2 regions of the Fusobacterium sp. genome follow, and region 2 is predicted to be linked to the other one. Evidence: riboswitches for the same ligand, from Rfam matches in the RefSeq annotation. Region 2 holds a riboswitch; the other holds the start of a gene.
The links. A riboswitch is a leader RNA that binds a small molecule or an ion and turns the genes downstream of it on or off. The one in region 2 is predicted to bind S-adenosylmethionine.
Positions count from the first base shown of each region.

Region 1: linked by a shared signal. The riboswitch ahead of E6771_RS10525 (methionine ABC transporter ATP-binding protein) and the one ahead of metK (methionine adenosyltransferase) in region 2 are both predicted to bind S-adenosylmethionine.

Region 1 is NZ_JAWDXO010000024.1:6,394-14,190, reverse strand. It holds gene E6771_RS10550 (zinc ribbon domain-containing protein) at 1-248, shown strand, start outside; gene E6771_RS10545 (cysteine hydrolase family protein) at 289-810, opposite strand; gene E6771_RS10540 (MetQ/NlpA family ABC transporter substrate-binding protein) at 941-1,708, opposite strand; gene E6771_RS10535 (MetQ/NlpA family ABC transporter substrate-binding protein) at 1,742-2,524, opposite strand; gene E6771_RS10530 (methionine ABC transporter permease) at 2,557-3,204, opposite strand; gene E6771_RS10525 (methionine ABC transporter ATP-binding protein) at 3,194-4,201, opposite strand; SAM riboswitch class I at 4,291-4,378, opposite strand; gene yqeC (selenium cofactor biosynthesis protein YqeC) at 4,506-5,795, shown strand; gene E6771_RS10515 (Coenzyme F420 hydrogenase/dehydrogenase, beta subunit C-terminal domain) at 5,957-7,072, opposite strand; gene E6771_RS10510 (MATE family efflux transporter) at 7,056-7,797, opposite strand, start outside.
Region 2 is NZ_JAWDXO010000002.1:56,605-64,401, reverse strand. It holds gene E6771_RS01490 (methylaspartate mutase subunit E) at 1-1,314, shown strand, start outside; gene E6771_RS01485 (methylaspartate ammonia-lyase) at 1,501-2,745, shown strand; gene citD (citrate lyase acyl carrier protein) at 2,876-3,136, shown strand; gene E6771_RS01475 (HpcH/HpaI aldolase/citrate lyase family protein) at 3,172-4,044, shown strand; gene citF (citrate lyase subunit alpha) at 4,070-5,614, shown strand; SAM riboswitch class I at 5,676-5,763, shown strand; gene metK (methionine adenosyltransferase) at 5,857-7,011, shown strand; gene E6771_RS01460 (hypothetical protein) at 7,040-7,162, shown strand; gene E6771_RS01455 (hypothetical protein) at 7,378-7,587, shown strand.

The sequences.
Region 1 (7,797 bases), on a different contig from region 2:
AAAGTTGTGGAATGCCTATGGGAAATACTGATGAACTTTATGGAACTAATACAGATGGTAAAAAAAATAATGATTACTGCAGTTATTGTTTCGAAAATGGAAAGTTCAAAGATGAAATAACTATGAATGAAATGGTTGAATTCTGTGTTCCTCATATGACTGAAGCACATCCTGAAATCACTGAAGAAAAAGCAAGACAAATGATGAAAGAGTTTTTCCCTCACTTAAAACGTTGGAAAAAAGACTAAAAATAAAGATACTGGCTGTAATAGCTAGTATCTTTTTCAATTAAAACTCTATATCTTTAATATCAATTATCTGTGCAAAACGATTCTTCCAAATATTATTCATGTAAAAATCATTCAAATCCATAGCACTAAACTTTCCATTATCACAAGTAGTCACTGTATCTTTGGGAATAATCAGCTCATATCCATATTCAAAAGCTGCCTTACAAGTAGTATCTATACAATATTCTGTCTGCATTCCAGTCAATATAATTCTTTCAATATTCTCACTTTCAAGATATTCTTTTAAACCTGTTTTTCTTAAAGCACTGTTATAAATTTTTTCAAATATTTTTTCATTTTCAGCAGGCTGAAGTTTACTATAAATTTCCCACCCAGGAGTTCCATATTCAAGATCACTTCCTTTTCCACTGTCATGTCTTACAAAGATGACTTCTATCCCTTTTGATCTACATACTTTAATAAGATAATTAATATTATCTGTTACTCTCTCAGCATCATGCATGCCATATAAAATCAAAGCTGTCTGAACATCCACTACAAGTAATACTGTTTTTTTCATTTTCCCCCCTAAAAAATTAAAAATATAAAAAAGACCAGATTATTTCCATATAGTATATCATAATTTTTTATAAAAAATACCTTTCTGAATGAGAAAATATTTCATAACAGAAAGGTATTTATCTTTTTTACTAAAATACAGGTACAAATCCACCTTTAAAAGTATCATTAATATAATTTCTTACTTTTTCACTTTGAAAATATTTTATAAAAGTTTTTATATCTTCTCTATTTTCATCTCCTGCTCTCACAGCTATAATATTTATATATGGAGAATCTTTATCCTCAAGAAGAATACTATCCTTAGTAGGATAAAACCCTGCATTAAGTGCATATCCACCATTAATAATAGCTGCATCCACATCATCTATTACTCTGGGAAGTTGTGCTGCCTCTAATTGCTTAAATTTTATTTTCTTTGGATTTTCTACAATATCAAATGCAGTAGCCTGAAGGTCTGTAGGGTCTTTAAGTTTTATCAGTCCTATTCTATGAAAAAGAAGAAGAGCTCTTCCACTATTTGTTGGATCATTTGGTATAGCTATCGTTGCTTTATCTGGAAGTTCTTCTAGTGATTTATATTTTTTAGAATACAATCCTAAAGGTGCTATATATGTTGCTCCTGCTGAAACAAGATTAAGATTTCTATCTTTTTTAAATTGCTCTAAATATGGAAGATGCTGAAAAGAATTTAAGTCAATATCTCCTTCTGCTAGTGCTATATTTGGTGTTACATAATCATTCATCTCCACTATTTGCAGCTCTATTCCTTCTGCTTTCAAGTCATCTTTTATGAGCTCCATAATCTCTGCTCCTGGATAAGAAGTAGTTCCTATTTTTAATGTTTTTCCAAAACATAGTGTTGTCAATAATATAAAAAGTATAAATATTTTTTTCATCTTTCAGCTCCCCTTATCAATTATGTATTTTTATTAGAATGTGGGTACTACTCCACCTTTATAATTATTTAAAATATAAGTACTAACTTTTTCACTTTGAAGTGCTTTTATAAGTTTCACTATATCCTCTTTATTTTCATCTTCTGCTTTTACAGCTATAATATTTGCATAGGGAGATTCTTTTCCTTCTAATAAAAGAGAATCCTCAACTGGAGAAAATCCAGCTTCTAAAGCATAATTTCCATTAATTACTGCTGCATCTACATCAGGAAGAACTCTAGGAAGCTGTGCTGCTTCAATTGGTTTAAATTTTAATTTTTTAGGGTTTTTAACTATATCAAATTCAGTAACATATAGATTCGATGAATCATTTAAAGTAATTATTCCATTATTGTGTAAAAGAATAAGTGCTCTTCCTCCATTTGAAGGATCACTTGGTATAGCTATTGTTGCTTTATCTGGTAATGCTTCTATTGAATCATATTTTTTAGAAAAAACTCCAAGAGGTTCAACATGAATTTTTGCTGCTGAAGCAAGTTTTAATCCTCTTTCAGTTATAAACTTTTCAAGATAAGGGTAATGCTGAAAGAAATTAGCATCTATTTCCCCTTCTGCCAACGCTAAGTTGGGAGTTACATAATCTGTAAATTCAATGACTTTAAGTTCTACTCCTTCAGCTTTTAGATCATCTTTTACAAGATTTAAAAGCTCTGCATGAGGTACAGGTGTAGCTCCAACTTTTAATTCTCCTGCTAATATTGTTGTTCCTACCAATACAAATGCTGCTGCTAATAATGTTTTCAATGATTTTTTCATAAATATTCACTCCTTTTATAATTTAATTTTATTTATCGGTTTCTCTTAGCTCTATATACAAGATAGTTACCAAATGATTGTAATATCTGTACTAGAAGGATTATAACAATTACTGAGTATATCATTATATCTGTTTTAAATCTCTGATATCCAAATCTTATTGCAAGGTCTCCAAGTCCACCTGCACCAATAGTTCCTGCCATTGCTGAAAAACCTATCAGGCTTATTACAGTTACTGTTATTCCATGTATTATATGTGGCATAGTTTCAGGAATCATCACCTTTAATATTATTGTGGAATTACTTGCTCCCAAACTTGAACTAGCTTCTATAAGTCCTCTGTCAACTTCATTCAATGCTCCCTCTATCATTCTGGCAACAAATGGTGCTGCTGATATTGATAAAGGAACTATTGCTGCTGTACTTCCTATTGTTGTCCCTACTATTATTCTTGAAAGTGGAAACAGACAAATCATTAAAATAATGAAAGGAAATGATCTTAAAGTATTAATTATCATTTCAAGAACTTTGTTTAACTTCGGTTTTTCTAAAATATTTCCTTCTTTAGTTATCACTAATAATATTCCTATTGGGAATCCCATTATCAATGAAAATAAAGTTGAAAAAAATACCATATATAATGTCTCCAATGTTGAATCTAAAATCATACTAAATACCATTATAAACTACCTCCACTATAACTCCTGATTCATTGAACCATTCTATTGCTTCCTGTTGCTGCTTTATATCTCCTGATAATTCAATAAATAGATGTCCTACTTTCATTGTAGAAAGATGGTCTATTGAGCCTCCAATTATACTGAAATCTATATCAAATTTTCTTAATGCTTGTGAAATTATTGGTTCTTCTGCTATAGTTCCTAAGAATTTAAGTTTTACTATATATTTTCCCTTAGTTTTCATTATCTCTATTCCTCTTTCCTCTGTACTAGGAAGATAAGAAATAAGTTCTTTTGTTATTTCTTCCTTTGGATTAGAGAAAATATGATGTACACCTCCTGTTTCAACTATTTCTCCATCTGACATAACTGCTACTCTATTACAGATATCCCTGATAACTTCCATCTGATGAGTTATCATAACTACTGTAAGACCAAATTTCTGCTGAATATTTTTTATAAGCTCCAGTATCGAATTTGTAGTTTTAGGGTCAAGAGCTGAAGTTGCTTCATCTGATAAAAGTATATCTGGATTATTTGCTAATGCTCTGGCTATTGCCACTCTCTGCTTTTGCCCTCCACTTAATTGACTTGGATATGAATTCATTTTATCTGAAAGCTCTACTACCTCTAACAGCTCTTTTACTCTATCTTTTATTTTATCCTTATTCCATCCAGCTATTTCTAATGCAAATGATACATTCTCTCCAACTGTCCTTGAAGCTAAAAGATTAAAATGCTGAAATATCATTCCTATTTTTTTTCTTCTTTCTAAAAGATCATTCTTAGAAAGTTTTGTTATATCTATTCCATCTATTACTATACTACCACTTGTAGGTTCTTCTAATCTGTTTAAAAGCCTTATAAGAGAAGATTTTCCTGCCCCACTAAGACCTATTATTCCAAATATATCTCCTTTTTTTACTTCAAGGCTTACATCTTTTACTGCATGAAAGCCATTAGAATATATTTTGTTTATTTTTTCTATTTTGATCATTCCTGTGCTCCTCCATATCTATATTTAAGTAAAAAAAAATCTCTACTGCCATCAAGGAATAGAGATAAATTACACTAATTTTATTAGTCTATCCATCTGTCTGGAATTAGCACCACACCATAATGGCAGGTTGCTGAAACATCATAGGGCCAGTCCCTCAGTCTCTCTTGATGGTTGATTCATTTGTTAGAAGTATATTATAACTTTTTTCAATTTATGTCAATACATTTTTTAAAATTTTTATAGACTGGAAAAAAAATTTCATATACAATACTGTATAAAGTTAAATAAAATGGAGGAAGTTATGACTTTTAATTATTTTAATATTATAAAAAATGATGTAATAACTATAACAGGTGCTGGGGGTAAAACTTCTCTTTTATATTTTCTTGCAGAGAAACTTTCAAAATTTGGAAAAGTTCTTATAACTACTACTACAAAAATTTATTTCCCTTCTGAAGAAAAATATGAAACTCTTATTATAGGAAATAAGATTTTTTCCGGAAAAAATAAAAATATAACTATAGCTGGAAGTAAAGTTGAAAATAAAAAACTTCATTCTTTATCTTATGAAGAAATAAAAAGTATTAAAAAAAATTATGATTTTATTTTAATTGAAGGTGATGGAGCAAAAAATAAATTATTAAAGGAATGGAATAATTATGAACCTTGTATTCCTGATTTTTCTACAAAAATAATTGGAGTAATCAATATGGATATACTTGATTTAAATATCTCTGAAAAAAATATTCACAGATTTGAACTTCTAAAAGAAAAATTTCCTGATGATATAAATAAAAAAATTACTTCTGATTTTTTACAGAAATATATCTTATCAGCTGATTATTTTAAAAATTCCAGTATAAATTCAAAAAAATATCTTTTTTTTAATGGAATTGATGAAGAAAAGTATCTTAATAAATTTCATACAACTCTAAAAACAGTCTATAAATTATATGAAAATGCTTTTTCTCCAAGAGTATTTATGGGAAGCCTTAAAGAAAAAGATATATATCCTTTAAAAAAATTAGATGCTGTAATTATGGCCTCTGGATTTTCTAAAAGAATGGGAAAAAATAAACTCTCTCTATCATACAATGGAATCCCCCTTTTAGAATCAACATTACAAAAAATTCTTCATATTCCTTTCAATAAAGTTATCATTTGTGGAAGAGAAAAATGGATTGAAGAACTTGCTTATAAATATAATTTTAATTATTATTATAATTCTTTTGCTGATTTTGGGCAAAGTGAAAGTATAAAACTTGGAATAGAGAATTCCACAGGTGAAGGAATAGCTTTTTTTCCTGGAGATCAGCCTTTATTATCTGAAAATACAATTTTAAATCTATATTATGAATTTCAGAAAACTAATCTTATAACTGTTCCTGTAGTTGAAGAAAAAAGATTTTCTCCTGTATTTTTTCCAGAAGATAAAAAAGAAGAATTACTAAAACTAGAAGGAGATATCGGTGGAAAAAGTGTTATTAAAAAAACTCCAATCATTAATCTTGTTAAATTTTCTTCTGAAAAAGAATTTAAAGACATAGATACCATTGAAGATTATATGTATATAATTAATAATAAAAAATAATAAACAGAGCTCTGGAAATTTAAAATAACTCAATTACCAAAAAGGTATAAAATACTAAAAAATTTTCAAATTTCTAATATTATACAACTATGAAAAAAATAAAAGAGGCTGCATAAATTAGTTCGTAAATCACTAATTTGCAACAGCCCATTTTTTTCTACTTACTTAAATATCTTATATTTTTTCATTGTTTCTTCCAATCCAACTTCAATAACATTGTCCCAAAATTCTTCTCTATTTTCAGGATAAGATATTGGACAACTTAATCTCTGCTGATGTTTTACAGACTCTGAACTTTTTCTTTTTTCCATTTCCATATCAGTTTTCATTTTATTAAGAATATCTTCTCCCTTTTCATTATTGACAATAACCAATGAAAGTCCTCTCTTATCATATTTTTCAGGAGAAAATTCTTCTATTCCAAAATAATCAGCAATTGTTATATCTGAAACTCTATGAGTATCAGTAAATCTGCATGCTGAACAAGATGGACGACTTATTGAAAGCAGACCAAAAAACATTTTATAGAATCTTTCATCTCCTTGAACATCATTCATTTCAGTTGTAGAAAAAAGAAAAGATTTATTGCTGTTACTTCTGCTCCAATCTAGTTTTTTAGTTCTAAAATGTACTTCATCAAGTATTCCGCCATTTTCTTTTTCTAATATTTTTTTAAATTCTTCCCAAATAAATGGACTTGGCACACTATGACATATTAGGTCACAAATATATAAGTTTTTCTTTAAGGATGTATTGCCTACATAGGCTTTAAGTCCTGCACATTGACATGGAGTTCCAGAAAATAAAATTTTTCTTCCAGCTATTAATTCTTTCTTTATTTGGATAAAAATATCTCCCAATTCACTTTGTACATATTTAGAGAATCTAAATCTATCTCTTTCTTCACTTGTTTCTGCCATTTTATGTACAACACAAAAATTATCATCAAAATCAACTCCGCATATTATCCCATTCTCTTTTAAAAAAATATCTGAAACAGCTGTAAAAGCTCCTCCAGAAGTTGAATTTTTAAGAACATCATTACTTTTGTGTATTGCCAAATAGAAATCTCCTTCAACTTTATTTTTAAGTTCCTTTTCATTTATAACAGGACAGATTTTTTTACACAATTGGCAATCTATACAAAGAGATTGATTGATTTTAGGATACAAAAATTCCTCTCTATCAGCTGTCATTTTTATTGCTTCTTTGGGGCAAACATTATAGCAGGCACTGCATCCGCAGCAATCCTCTTTCTTTTCAAATATGTATTCCATTTATTTCTCTCCTTTTGTTACTGTATCCCATATATAAATATGCTTCATATATTGCCATAAATATCCACCCTATTCCCATTCCTACAGCGACTCCTGATATTCCTATATATTTTGTAAGTATATACGATAGGATTATTCTAATAGGAATTTGAATAAGTGTTGCCACTAAAGTTACATCCATTCTTCCCAATCCTCTGAAAAATCCCTGCAATGTATTACAAATTGCTGTAAGTATATAAAAAAAGACTATTGTCCTTAAATACATTTTTCCTAAAAATATTGTTTCTATCTCACTTGAATCAATAAAAATTTTCATAATTGATTCTGAAAAAATAAATATAAATATTGCTGTTATTACACAATATAATAATGACATAGTTAAAGCCCTTTTAAAACCTTGAAATATCCTTTCATTTTTTCCAGCTCCTCTATTCTGAGAAATAAATGTAGTAAGAGCTGCTCCCATACTATCTCCTGGAGTAAGTATAAATCCATCTATTCTGCATCCAGAATTAAAAGCTGCTATTGAGTCTATTCCTAAAGGATTTACTGCTCCTTGTACAAATACAGCTCCTGTGAAAATTATAGTTTGCTGAACTGCATAAGATAAGCTATATGACATTGTTTTTTTCAACAAAATTAAGTCTATTGTAAATTCTTTTACCTTTAATCTAAGAACAGGCATTTTATAGTAAATATTTAAAATTGAAATAATTACTGCTGCT
Region 2 (7,797 bases):
GATGCTAAAAATGCAGGAATTACCCTAGCTCAACCTAGAGCAGGAGTTGCTTTAATAGAACAACATATAGAATTATTAGACTACTTAGATAAAGTTGGAGGAGCAGACTTACTTCCATCAACTATTGACTCTTATACAAGACAAAATAAATATGAAAATTGTGAAAAAGGAATAGAAGAATCTAAAAAAGCTGGAAGATCACTTCTTAATGGATTCCCAGGTGTTAACCATGGAGTTACTGGATGTAGACAAGTTGTTGAAGCTATTGATCTACCTTTGCAAATGAGACATGGAACTCCAGATGCTAGATTACTTTCTGAAATTATGATTGCAGCAGGATATACTTCTGATGAGGGTGGGGGAATCAGTTATAATGTTCCTTATGCTAAATCAGTTTCTCTAGAAAAAACATTAATTGATTGGCAATATGTTGATAGACTAGTTGGATGGTATGAAGAACATGGAGTATCAATTAATAGAGAACCATTTGGACCATTAACTGGTACATTAGTTCCACCATCAATGTCAAATGCTGTTGGAATTCTTGAAGGATTACTAGCTGCTGAACAAGGAGTAAAAAATATTACTTTAGGATATGGACAATGTGGAAACTTAATCCAAGACGTTGCTGCTATTAGAGCATTAACTGAGCAAGGAGAAGAATATTTCAAAGAGTATGGATACAATGATATTGATTTAACAACTGTATTCCATCAATGGATGGGAGGATTCCCAGAAGATGAAGCTAAAGCATTTGGAGTTATTTCTAATGGTGCTTCTGCTGCTGCTCTTGCTGGAGCTACAAAAGTTATTGTTAAAACTCCTCATGAAGCAATTGGAGTTCCTACAAAAGAAGCTAATGCAATGGGAATTAAAGCTACAAAAATGGTTCTTAATCTTCTTAAAGGACAACAATTATCAATGTCTCCAGAATTAGCAAAAGAAATTGAAGTTATTAAAGCTGAAACTAAATGTATCTTAAACAAAGTATTAGAATTAGGAGAAGGAGATTGGGCTGTTGGTGTAGTTAAAGCTTTTGAGCAAGGAGTACTAGATGTTCCATTCGCTCCATCTAAATACAATGCAGGTAAAATGATGCCAGCTAGAGACAATGTTGGTAAAGTAAGATATCTAGCTGTTGGAAATGTTCCATTAAGTAAAGAACTTGTTGACTTCAATCTAGCTCAATTAGAAGAAAGAGCTAAATTTGAAGGAAGAGCAGTTGGATTCCAAATGACTGTTGATGATATATTTGCAGTAGGAAAAGGAACACTTATTGGAAGACCAGAAACTGAGCATATGAAAAACAATTAATTTGATTATTGAACAAAAAATGTAAGAAATATATTGTAAAATTGATGTGATAAATGAAAAATAATTTAGAAAATCAATTTTTGAATATTGGTTGCAATTATGTTGGAAATAGATTATATATATAATTAAGAAGAAAGTGGGAATTGAGAAATTCCCACATAATTTAAAATCTTAGGAGGATTAATTATGAAAATTGTAGATGTAGTATGTTCTGCAGGAAAAACAGGATTCTATTTTGATGACCAAAGAGCAATAAAAGCAGGAGCTGGACATGATGGTATGTTCTATCTAGGAACTCCAGTTACACCAGGATTCAAATCAATCAGACAAGCAGGAGAAGCTATCTCTGTTTTACTAGTTCTTGAAGATGGACAAGTTGCTCATGGTGATTGTGCTGCTGTTCAATACTCAGGTGCAGGAGGAAGAGATCCTTTATTCTTAGCAAAAGATTTTATTCCAGTAATAGAAAAAGAAATTGCTCCAAAATTAATAGGGAGAGAACTTGATAACTTTAAATCTCTTGCTGAAGAATTTGATGCATTAGAAGTTAATGGAAAAAGATTACATACTGCAATAAGATATGGAATCACTCAAGCTTTACTAGATGGTGTTGCAAAAGCTAGAAAAGTAACTTTAGCTGAAGTTATTAAAGCTGACTACAATACAGGATTAGAAATCACTAAGAGACCTATATTTACTCAATCAGGAGATGACAGATATGTTGCTGCTGATAAAATGATAATCAAAGAAGCTGATGTTTTACCTCACGCTTTGATTAACAATGTAAAAGAAAAATTAGGATTACATGGAGAAATCTTACTTGATTATGTAAAATGGTTAAGAGACAGAATTATTTCTCAAAGAACTGATGCTGACTACTCTCCAATATTCCACATAGATGTTTATGGAACTATTGGTGCTGCATTTGATTGTGATACTAAAAAAATGGCTGACTATATTGCTACATTAGTAGAAGCTGCAAAACCATTTAAATTAAGAATAGAAGGACCTATGGACGTTGAAGATAGAGATAAACAAATCGAAGCTCTTGCTGCTTTAACTGCAGAAGTAGATGCTAGAGGAATCGAAGTTGAATTAGTTGCTGATGAATGGTGTAATACTTTAGAAGATATTAAATTATTTGCTGATAAAAAAGCTGGACATGTAGTTCAAATTAAAACTCCAGATCTTGGAGGAGTAAATAACATAGCTGATGCAATTCTTTACTGTAATAAAGTAGGAATCGGATCATATTGTGGAGGAACTTGTAACGAAACTAACAGATCTGCTGAAGTTACTACTAATATAGGTATGGCATGTGGAGCTCTTCAAGTTCTTGCTAAACCAGGAATGGGTGTTGACGAAGGATACATGATCGTATTTAACGAAATGTCTAGAGTTGAAGCTTTAGTAAACAGAAGAAAGAAATAGTTTTCTTTTATAAAATATAATTATAATTTATTTTGATTTTGAAAAAGGTAGTTATATGACTACCTTTTTCCTTTAATTAATCTTAATATTTAAAAAGTTTTATTTAGAATTTAATAATGAGGTGAATCAAATGACAATAAAGAAAGCTGCTAAATGTGGTACTCTAGAATCAAATGATATATTTGTGATTCTGACTCCATCTGAAAATGGAATAGAAATAGAATTAGAAAGTACTGTGGAAAAACAATTTGGAGCTCATATAAGAGAAGTTATAAAAAATAAACTTGTAGAACTTGGGATTGATAGTGTAAAAGTTCAGGCTCAAGATAAAGGAGCTCTTGATTATACTATAAAAGCAAGAATAGAAGCTGCTGTTGCTAGAGGATTATAATAATTATATTATTTTTTATATGAGAGGTGTTTATTGTGGAATTAAGAAGAACTATGTTATTTATGCCTGGGAATAATCCAGGAATGCTCCAAACAGCTGCTGTATTTGGTTCAGATGCTGTTATATTTGATTTAGAAGATGCTGTTGCATTAACAGAAAAAGATGCTGCAAGATATTTAATAAGTGAGGCTTTAAGAACAAATAAATATGATGATGTAGAAGTTGTAGTAAGGGTTAATCCTCTATCTACTCCCTATGCAGAAAAAGATATAGATGTAATAGCAAGATTAAAACCAGATGCTATACTTCTTCCAAAAGCATGCCCTGAAGATATAGTTGTATTGGATAAAAAATTGAATGAAATAGAAAAAGAAATGGGATTTGAAGCTGGAAGTATAAAAATACATCCATTAGTAGAAACTACCTATGGAGTAGAGACAGTATATGAAACTATAAAATCAAGCCCAAGAGTAATTTCAGTTTTATTAGGAGGAGAAGATCTTGCAGTTGATTTAGGAGTAAAAAGAACTAAATCATCAGATGAATTATTTTATGCGAGAACTAAAGTAGTAAATGCATGTAAAGCTTGTAAAGTAGATGCAATTGATACACCATTTACAGATACAAATGATTATGAAGGATTGATGGCTGATTCATTAAAAGCAAAAATGTTAGGATTTACAGGAAAACTTGCTATAAACCCAAGACAAATAGATACTATTCATGCAGCTTACTGTCCATCACAAGCTGAAGTCAATCATGCTTTAAGAGTAATAGCTGCTAAAGATGAAGCTGCTAAAGAAGGTCTTGGAGTATTCTCATTAGATGGAAAAATGGTTGACCTTCCAATTATAAATAGAGCTATTCATACATTGGATGTTGCAAGACTTATTGGTCTGATAGATTAATCAATAATATGTGAGGTGTTTATAGATGAAAAATATTTTAGGAAGAGAAGTTCCTGATTTTATAGAAGGATACGGAAAAATCAATCATTATAATGGATATTTAGCAAATACAACAGGAGTAGTAAAAAAGAATTATAGTTTTAAAGCTGTAAATCCTAATGATAAAAAACTTCATACTGATTTTGTAGAATTAATGGATAAACTTCCATTGAAAGATGGAATGGTAGTATCTTTTCATCATCATTTGAGAAATGGAGACTATGTATTAAACTTAGTAATGGCGGAAATAGCAAAGAGAGGTTGCAAAGATGTAACAATAGTTGCAAGTTCTATATTTCCATGTCATAAACCTTTAGTAGAAATGATAGAAAAAGGGATAGTGACACAAATATATGCTGGATATATGTCAGGACCAGTAGCTCAAGCAATATCACAAGGAAAAATGCAAAAACCAGCTGTTATGCATACACATGGTGGAAGAGCAAGAATAATGGAAACAGGAGAAGTTGAAGTAGATATAGCTTTTGTTGCTGCTCCAACATCAGATGAATATGGAAATATTAATGGAGTAGATGGAAAATCAGCATGCGGAGCTTTAGGATACGCTCATTCAGATGCTGAAAATGCCAAATTAGTTGTAGCAATCACTGATAATTTAGTTCCTTATCCAAATACAACTATAGAAATAAATCAAACTTTAATAGACTATGTACTAGTAGTAGATGCTATTGGAGATCCAAAAGGAATAGTATCTGGAACTACTCAAATTACTAAAAATCCAATTGGACTAAAAATTGCTGATCTTACAGCTAAATTTATAGAACAATCAGGATATTTAAAAGATGGAATGAGTTTTCAGACAGGTGCAGGAGGAATATCACTTGCAGTTGCAGCAGAAGTTAGAAATCTTATGAAATCAAAAAGTATAGTAGGGAGCTTTGCTGCTGGAGGAATAACAGGATACATAGTAGATATGTATAAAGATGGACTTTTTAAAGCTTTATTTGATGTGCAATGCTTTGATCTTGATGCAATTAAATCAGCAAAAGAAAATCCAAACCATATAAGAATGTCAGCAACAATGTATGCGAATACAAATAATAAAGGTTCAGTAGTAAATATGCTTGATATAGTCATATTAGGGGCAACAGAAATGGATACAAATTTCAATGTAAATGTAACTACAGGATCAGATGGTGTTATTATGGGAGGATCTGGAGGACACAGTGATACAGCTGCTGGATCAAAATTATGTATAATAGTATCACAACTTGTAAATGCAAGAATATCAGTAGTAAAAGATAGAATAACTACAGTAACAACTCCAGGAGAAACAGTAGATGTATTAGTAACAGAAAGAGGAATAGCTATCAATCCATTGAGAAAAGATTTAATAGAGAAATTTAAAAATTCTAGTCTTCCAATAAAAACAATAGAAGAATTAAAAGAAATAGCAGAAGCTATGACAGGAAAAGAAGAAGCAATAGAATTTGAGGATAAAGTAGTTGCTGTAGTACAATATAGAGATGGTTCTGTAGTAGATGTTGTAAGACAAGTAAAAAATAGCTAAATAATTATTGACATAATTAGTAAAAAAATATATAATAAAGTGTAAATGATAAATATAAAGAATACCATCAAGAGAGATTGAGGGACTGGCCCATTGAAATCTCAGCAACCTGCTTTTTAAGTGTGGTGCTAACTCCTGATAGATGGAATATTGGATTTAAAACTTAATCCCTTTCATCTGTCTGATGAAAGGGATTTTTTTATCTTAAACATTAAATTATTGATATATTTTAAGGAGGAAAAATGAAAAATTTAACTTATTTCACATCAGAATTTGTATCACCTGGTCATCCAGATAAGGTATCAGATCAAATTTCAGATGCAGTAGTAGACGCATGTCTTGCTGATGATCCGAATTCAAGAGTGGCATGTGAAGTATTTTGTACAACAGGGCAGGTTGTTGTAGGAGGAGAAATTACAACTACTACTTATATAGATATACAAGATATTGTAAGAAGTAAAATAGATGAAATTGGATATAAAGAAGGAATGGGCTTTGATTCAAATTGCGGAGTACTTAGTGCTATTCATGCTCAATCACCAGATATAGCTATGGGAGTAGATATTGGGGGAGCAGGAGATCAAGGAATAATGTTTGGAGGAGCAGTAAAAGAAACTCCAGAATTAATGCCATTGGCTCTTGTATTAGCCAGAGAAATATTGGTAAAACTTACTAAAATGACTAGAACAAAAGAGCTTCCATGGGCAAGACCAGATGCAAAATCACAAGTAACATTAGCTTACGATGAAAATGGAAAAATAGATCATGTTGATACAGTGGTAGTATCTGTACAACATAATCCAGATGTAACTCAGACTCAGATTAGAGAAGAAGTAATAGAAAAAGTTATAAAGCCAGTATTAAAATCATATGAACTTAATCCAGAAGAAGTAAAACATTTCCATATTAATCCAACAGGAAGATTTGTAATTGGAGGACCTCATGGGGATACAGGAGTAACAGGAAGAAAAATAATAGTAGATACATATGGAGGATTTTTTAGACATGGAGGAGGAGCTTTTTCAGGAAAAGATCCTTCAAAAGTGGACAGATCTGCAGCATATGCAGCAAGATGGGTAGCTAAAAATATAGTAGCAGCAAACTTAGCAGACAAATGCGAAATCCAGTTGTCATATGCAATAGGAGTAGTAGAACCAACATCAGTAAAAGTAGATACATTTGGAACAGGAAAAGTAGATGAATATGATTTAGCAGAAGCAGTAAGAAAAGTATTTGACCTGACACCAAGAGGAATAGAAAGAGCACTTGAATTAAGAAGTGGAAAATTTAAATATCAAGACTTGGCAGCATTTGGACATATTGGAAGAACAGATTTAGATCTTCCATGGGAGAAAATTGATAAAGTAGAGGAACTAAAAAAAGCTTTAAATAAATAACCAAAATATAAAAAAATGAGTCAAAGATTTGGCAGATATTATCTATGAAGCTGCTGGAAAAGTTCTTGCAAAAGATAAAGTTGAAATTATAGAAAAATTTGTTCTTAATATAAAAGAAATTGCAATTTTTACAAGTATCCATGATAGATAGTTTAAAATATAGAGATTTAACTGAAAAAATAATATTTAGTTATATCATTGGAGGAAATAAGTAGCCGAAATAGTAACAAACTTTTTATATTCATTATTTATATAGCCATAAAAGGAGATATTTAGTTATCTTCTTTTTTATTATTTTAAAGGAAAGAAATTTTAATTTTGTATAATATATAATAGTAATAATACATTAATAAAGGAGGTATTTTTATGAGAGGTAGATTAAAAGATAGAATAGATGCAGAAAATTTGGCTAAGGCTGTAGAAAGAGGAGAAGAATTTTTGGAAAAAGATAAAAAAGTAGAAATATCTTTTGATGGAACTGCAATAGTAGTTACTAAAACTATATCTTATGCTATTACTGAGGAATTTGTAGAAGAAAATGAGGAAAAATTGAAAAAGTTAAATATATTAAAATAAAATATTGTATAAAATTTAGGTGACTGAAAAATAAATTTTTTCAATCACCTAAATTTTTATAAGAAATAAGATAATAAATAATATATATTGTACACTTATGAAAAAAATATTTTAAAAAAATATTTTCAGAAAATATATGTACTACTTTAAGTTTATTATATCAATATTAGAGATTAAATACGTAAATAAAACAAAATAAAAAGAAAACAC